Regions from separate parts of the Methylobacterium sp. NPDC080182 genome, predicted to be linked through region 1. Evidence: riboswitches for the same ligand, from Rfam matches in the RefSeq annotation. Region 1 holds a riboswitch; the other holds the start of a gene.

Region 1 (3,405 bases):
CGGCTGGATGCGACGGCACGGCAGGCGCTGGCGGCGCTCGGATACGTCCAGGCGGACCCGGCGGAGAACTTCGCGCGCCTGGTGGAGCTGGGATCGCCGCCCGACACGGGCATCGCCGCGGATCTGATGCTCGCGGCGCTGCACGATGCCTACGGCGCCCGCCCGGGCGACATTCTCGATATCGAGGCCCCGCACGGCGGAACGCCGGGGCGGGGCTGCGGCGCGCCCGAATCCTGAGCGGACCGGGCGCGCCGCCATCTCACTCGGCGGCGTCGACGTAGAGCTTGCCGCCCTCGGCCAGGAATTCCTGCGACTTCGCCCGCATGCCGGCCTCGGCCTCGGCCTTCGACATCGCGGGCGCCGCGCCCACGACTTCGCCGGCCTCCTCCATCGCCAGCACCTCGGCGCGCAGGTCCTGCGTGATCTTCATCGAGCAGAATTTCGGCCCGCACATCGAGCAGAAATGCGCGACCTTGTGGGCGTCCTTCGGCAGAGTCTCGTCGTGGAAGCGCCGGGCGGTATCCGGATCGAGGCCCAGGTTGAACTGGTCCTCCCAGCGGAAGTCGAACCGGGCGCGGCTGAGCGCGTCGTCCCGGAGCTGCGCGGCGGGATGCCCCTTGGCGAGGTCTGCGGCGTGGGCGGCGATCTTGTAGGTGATGACGCCTGTCTTCACGTCGTCCCGGTCCGGCAGGCCGAGATGCTCCTTCGGGGTGACGTAGCAGAGCATCGCGGTGCCGAACCAGCCGATCATGGCGGCGCCGATGCCCGAGGTGATGTGGTCGTAGCCGGGGGCGATGTCGGTGGTCAGCGGGCCGAGGGTGTAGAACGGCGCCTCGCCGCACTCCTTCAGCTGCTTCTCCATGTTGACCTTGATCTTGTGCATCGGCACGTGGCCGGGGCCCTCGATCATCACCTGGCAGCCCTTGTCCCAGGCGACCTTGGTCAGCTCGCCCAGCGTCTCAAGCTCGCCGAACTGGGCGGCGTCGTTGGCGTCGGCGATCGAGCCCGGGCGCAGGCCGTCGCCCAGAGAGAACGAGACGTCGTAGGCCCGCATGATGTCGCAGATCTCGTCGAACCGCTCGTAGAGGAACGATTCCCGGTGCCCGGCGAGGCACCAGCGGGCCATGATCGAGCCGCCGCGCGAGACGATGCCGGTGACGCGCCGCGCGGTCAGCGGCACGTGGGCGAGGCGCACGCCGGCATGGATGGTGAAGTAGTCGATGCCCTGCTCGGCCTGCTCGATCAGCGTGTCCTTGAAGACCTCCCAGTCGAGCTTGAGCGGGTCGCCGCCGACCTTCTCCAGCGCCTGGTAGATCGGCACCGTGCCGATCGGGACCGGGCTGTTGCGGATGATCCACGAGCGGATGTTGTGGATGTTGCGGCCGGTGGACAGGTCCATGACCGTGTCGGCGCCCCAGCGGATCGACCAGACGAGCTTCTCGACCTCGTCGGCGGCCGAGGAGGTCACGGCGGAGTTGCCGATGTTGGCGTTGATCTTGACCAGGAAGTTCCGGCCGATCGCCATCGGCTCCAGCTCGGTGTGGTTGATGTTGGCCGGGATGATCGCCCGGCCGCGGGCGATCTCGTCGCGCACGAATTCCGGGGTGATGAAGGGCGGGACCGAGGCCCCGAAGCTCTGGCCGTCCGCGAGCGCGGCCTCGGCGCCCGCGAGCATGGCCTCGCGGCAGACGTTCTCGCGATGGGCGACGTAGATCATCTCCTCGGTGATGATCCCCGCGCGGGCGAACTCGTACTGGGTCACCATCTGGCCCGGGGCCGCCTTGCGGATGGTCCGCTCGGCGGGGCAGGGGGCCACGAGCTTGTCGCCCGCGAAGCCGTTATCCTCGGGCTTCACCGCCCGCGGCGCGACGGCCGCGTAACCGCGGGCCGCGACCCAGGGCTCGCGCACGCCGGGAAGGCCGGCGTTGAGGTCGATGCGGGCATCGGTCTCGGTGTAGGGGCCCGACGGGTCGTAGACCCGCACCGGTTCCTCCTTCGGATCGGAGAGGACGATCTCGCGATAGGGGACGCGGATGTCCGGCCGCCCGGCCGGGTTCGCGTACGCCTTGCGCGATCCGGTGACCGGACCCGTGGTCACGGTCTCGGGGCTGCCTTTCACGTCCTTCGGGAGAACGGGTGCGTTCATCGTGGGCCTCTCCTCGTGCTGGAGCGGTCCGGTCCACGCGATGGCCGAGATGAGATGAGGTCGCGCGAGATGCGACCGCAGGTTCCCGTCCCTCCGCCGGTATGAGCCGGATCAGGTTCAAGGGTCAGGGCAGCGTGCCCAATCTCAGCCCTCTTCAGGGCCCCCCTCGGAACGGTTCCAGACTCGGGCCCGCGGACGGCTTTGTCAATGCTGACCGGCCGCCCTAGAAAACACATCCCCGAAACCGTTCGTCCGAACGCACGCGTTCTCCCCCGCCGCAATCGCACCGCAATGCGCCTCATCGCCGGCCTCCTGCTCGCCGCGCTCCTCCTCTGCGGGCTGGCCTGCGTCGCGCTCGCGCTCGGGCAGCGCCGGTTCCTCTATCCGGGCGCCTTCGGGCCGCAGAACCCGTGGACGATCCCGCCGGGCCTCGCGACGATCACGGTCGCGACCCCCGACGGCGAGACCCTGCACGGCCTGTGGCGGCCTCCGCGGCCGGGCTGCGGCGTCGTCGTGAGCTTCCACGGCAACGGGTCCCGCCCCGAGCCGCACGCGGCCCGCTTCGCCGCGGAGCCCTGGCGGGCGCGCGGCTGGGGCGTGCTCACTGTGGCCTATCGCGGCTATCCCGGCTCCACCGGCAGCCCCAGCGAGGACGGGCTGATCCGCGACGGGCTGGCGGCCGTCGAGGCCGCGCGGGCGCGGGCGCCCGACGCGCCGATCCTCCTCCACGGACACTCCCTCGGGGCCGCCGTGGCCGTGGCCGTCGCCGAACGGGTGCCGACGATCGGCCTGTACCTGGAGGCGCCTTTCGACTCGATGATCCACACCGTGCGGCTGCATGTCCCGCTAGCCCCGATCTGGCTCCTGCGCGACACGTACCGCTCGGACCTGCGCATCCGCGACGGGTCGGCGCCCGTGCTGATCGTGCAGGGCCGCGACGACACGGTGGTGCCGGCCAAGCTGGCGCGGAACCTCGCCGAGGCGGCCGGCCCGCGGGCGCGGATCGACGTGATCCCCGGGGACCACGTCTCCATCCTGGGGAGCCGAGATCGCGAGGCCGAGGCGCTGTTCGGACAGGGCGTCGGTCCGGCCTGCCCGCAGCCGGTGGACCAGCAGGGGTAGGAGAGGGAGGCTCGCGTGGTCGGACGGCGCTCGCAGCGCTGGAGCGCCGAGGATCCGGACGGGCCGGGCGTCCCGGGCCCGCCGGACCCGGTCTGCCCCCTCTGCGAGCGCCCGATCCCGCGCCGCGCCCGCTCCAG
Region 2 (3,405 bases), on a different contig from region 1:
TCAGCAGGTTGAAATAGACCTCCTCGTCCCATCCGCCGAGATCGGCCCGCTTCAGGAAGCAGGCGAGCGCTTTCCGGTACTCGCCGGCGGCGTCGTAGGTGGTGCCGAGGTACATCGTGTACCGGGCGATCATGAAGGGGTCCGTCTCGACCGCCAGCGCCTTCTCGAGGACGGCGATATCCCGCGCGTCCGCCGTCGCGTCGCGGTGGCGGGCACCGTCGTCGCCCCGACGCATCGCGAGGGGGAGGATCGGTGTCTCTGTCACGCCGGGGCAGCTGAGGAATTCGTGCAGGACGCCCCGGTAACGCCAGTTCTCCCGGGTGCTGACCAGCTGGTTGCGCCAGTACCGCGTGTGCGCGTCGATGATCTCGAACCGATAGCCGGGCGCACGCAGCTTCGGCATCGTGAAGTCCGCCGGGATGATCAGCTCATCGTCGGCGTCGATGATCAATGCGTACTGCGCGTGACGCCGCGCGAGTTTCAAGGCCTCGTTCCGGTTGAAGGCGAAATCGACCCAGGGGCGCTCGACCAGGGCACCCGGTATGTCCGCGAGCGCGCCACGGACGACATCCTGGGTTCCATCCGTCGAGCCGGTATCGACGACGATCCAATGATCGATGATCGGACGAACAGAATCGAGGCAACGCCGGATAACGTGGACCTCGTCCTTCACGATCATGGACAAACAGATCGTCGATTCGCGATTCTTCATACCGAAGCCGTCCCGTCGTGCGCTCACGCGTCGGATGCGCAGTCATGAACGCTCCTAGCATTGCCGGAATGCGCTGACAAAACAATCATATCCTTCGGCAAGATTTGGATTAAATATCTGAAACGACATATAATCGGCCAGTTATATATAAATACTTCGGCTCACGGTCTTATGACTGCAAATACCCGCGACCGATAGACCGATCGAGCGGATCAGGAGACACCCGCCATCGGGCTGGCACGAGGCCCGAACGCCGTAGGTCATCGGCGCGGGCGTTGAGCCCGCAGCCGATCCCGTGGTGCAGGCCCGGGGCCCGCCACAGGCGCGCCTCGACCAGACAGATCAGCGTCGATCTCCGGCCGCTTCAGCCCCTGAGCGTCATCGTGCTGCCGGAGATGCCGAAATCGCGCAGACGCCTGAGGAACGACATGCCCAGCAGGCTCGTCGACAGGAGCCCGCGCGGGATCACGACCGCATCGACGTCCCGGACCGTGATCGATCCGATCTGCACGATGGCGATCCGGATCGGCGCCACGCGGACCGTGCCGTTCGCGGTGTTCCAGACGCGGGTGAAATCGGTCGGAGTGACCCGGATCCCGATCCGCGCGGCATCCTCCTCGGAGAACGCGCAGGCGCTCGCTCCCGTATCGACCATCATCGGCAGCGAGCGGCCGTCCAGCAGCGCGTTGACGAAGAAGTGGCCGTTGCGCCCGGCCTGGAGAGCCACGCCGGCGGCGTCGACTGCGGGAACGGGCTCCGGCGGCGGCGTGACGGCGAGGGCCACCGGCGCCGGCTTCATGCCGTCGCGCAGCTTCAGGGCGGCCGTGACACCGAGGAAGCCGAGCAGGCAGATCAATAGGATTGCGCGCACGCGAGTCCGCCCGTGACGTGGAGTGCCGGCGACCGGAGACGTTCCGGAATCCCGGTGATGAGAGGCCAGACCGGTGAAGGGATGGTGCGCGATCGCGGTCGCCGCCGCGGCGCGCGCGCCGATTCAGCTCCGCTTGGTGTCCAGATCGTCACCGGGATCCGCGGATTGTCGCGGGAACGACTGGATGCTCGCGGCGCGGGGTTGACCGGCAGCGGCCGGGGAGCCACATCTGCGTCTGTTCCAGGGAGATCCCCGGCAAGGGGCTGAGAAACCGCTGGCACGTCCGTCAGGACCTGCGGCGCGGAAATCCTTCGAACCTGATCCGGCTCATACCGGCGTAGGGATTGGACCGCGGCCGCCTGAAAGGCAGGCCACAGCTTCTCACCGAAGCGCACGGCCCGATCTCCGCGACGGCAATCCGCGGAGATGATTGTGCCCCTCGACCGACCCGCCTCACCGATCGGCCGCCGCCGCAACCCGGACGGCAGCGTCGCGCCGGCGACCCTTCCGGCGCGGACGGACGTCGCCGTGGTCGGCGGCGGGCTGATCGGGCTGTCGATCGCGTGGCGCCTCGCCCGGGCCGGCCGCGCCGTGACGGTGCTGGAGCGGGACACGATCGGGGCGGGCGCGAGCCTCGCGGCGACCGGCATGCTGGCCCCCGCCGCCGAGCACGAGCCCGGCTCCGACCCGCTGCTGCCGCTCGCCCTGGACTCGCTCCGGCTCTGGCCCGAATTCCGCGATGCCCTGCAAGCCGCGTCCGACCGCGCGATCGACTACCGGGCCGACGGCACCCTGGTGCTGGCGGTCGGCCGCGAGGAGGTCGAACGCCTGCGCTTCCGCTACGACCTTCAGCGCCGCTCCGGACTCGAGGCCACGTGGCTGCCGGGCAGCGAGGTGCGGCGCCTGGAGCCGGGCCTGCGCCCCTCCGTCACCGCCGGGATCCATTGTCCGCGCGACCATCAGATCGACCCCCGTCTGGTCATGGACGCCCTCACCGAGGCCTGCCGCCGCGCCGGCGTGATCCTGGCGGAGCGGACCCCCGTCACCGCCCTGGACTGGTCGGGTGGCCGCGTGACTGGGATCCGCGCCAGTGACCGCGTCGTCGCGGCCGAGACCGTCGTCCTCGCCTCCGGCGCCTGGAGCGGGGAGGGCGGCCTGCTGCCCGACGCGCTCGCCCTGCCGGTCCGCCCGCTGAAGGGCCAGTCCCTGGCCCTGCGCACCACCGCCCGGACCGGTACCCTGGCGCGGATGGTCTGGACCGAGCAGGTCCACATGGCGCCGAAGAGCGACGGCCAGCTCATCGTCGGCGCGACCGTCGAGGATTGCGGCTTCCGGCCCGGCGTCACCGCGGGCGGACTCTACGCCCTGCTGGAGGGTGCCCGCCGGGTGCTGCCCGGCATCGAGGAGATGGAGGTGGAGGCGGTCTGGAGCGGCTACCGACCGACCTCGGACGACGACGCGCCGATCCTCGACGCGATCGCCCCGGGCCTCGTCGCCGCCACCGGGCATCACCGCAACGGCTACCTGCTCGCCCCGGTCACCGCCGACGCGATCGCCGCGCTGGTGCTGCGCGGCGCGCTGCCGGAGGTGGCGCGTCCCTTCACCCGCGCGCGCTTCGGCCAGCCGGAAGCGCTGAGGGCCTCGGCATGAAACTCCTGGTCAACGGTGAGCCGCGCGAGTGCGCGGTCGAGACGGTGGACGCCCTGTTCCGCCTCGAGGCGGAGGAGAGCGGTATCGAGAGTCCGCAGGGCGTCGCCATCGCGCTGAACGGCCGCGTTCTGCGCCGCCGGGACTGGGGCGAGACACCGGTCGCGGAGGGCGA

What was found. Region 1 has a riboswitch for thiamine pyrophosphate ahead of thiC (phosphomethylpyrimidine synthase ThiC). Riboswitches for the same ligand answer to the same signal wherever they lie in the genome.
Region 2: linked by a shared signal. The riboswitch ahead of thiO (glycine oxidase ThiO) and the one ahead of thiC (phosphomethylpyrimidine synthase ThiC) in region 1 are both predicted to bind thiamine pyrophosphate.

The regions. Positions count from the first base shown of each region.
Region 1 covers NZ_JBNNWO010000015.1:13,234-16,638, forward strand. The annotation lists gene ACQKQD_RS24250 (TY-Chap domain-containing protein) at 1-237, shown strand, start outside; gene thiC (phosphomethylpyrimidine synthase ThiC) at 260-2,146, opposite strand; TPP riboswitch at 2,218-2,323, opposite strand; gene ACQKQD_RS24260 (alpha/beta hydrolase) at 2,438-3,268, shown strand; gene ACQKQD_RS24265 (restriction endonuclease) at 3,284-3,405, shown strand, end outside.
Region 2 covers NZ_JBNNWO010000011.1:217,017-220,421, reverse strand. The annotation lists gene ACQKQD_RS20465 (glycosyltransferase) at 1-679, opposite strand, end outside; gene ACQKQD_RS20460 (retropepsin-like aspartic protease family protein) at 1,077-1,583, opposite strand; TPP riboswitch at 1,817-1,945, shown strand; gene thiO (glycine oxidase ThiO) at 2,010-3,233, shown strand; gene thiS (sulfur carrier protein ThiS) at 3,230-3,405, shown strand, end outside.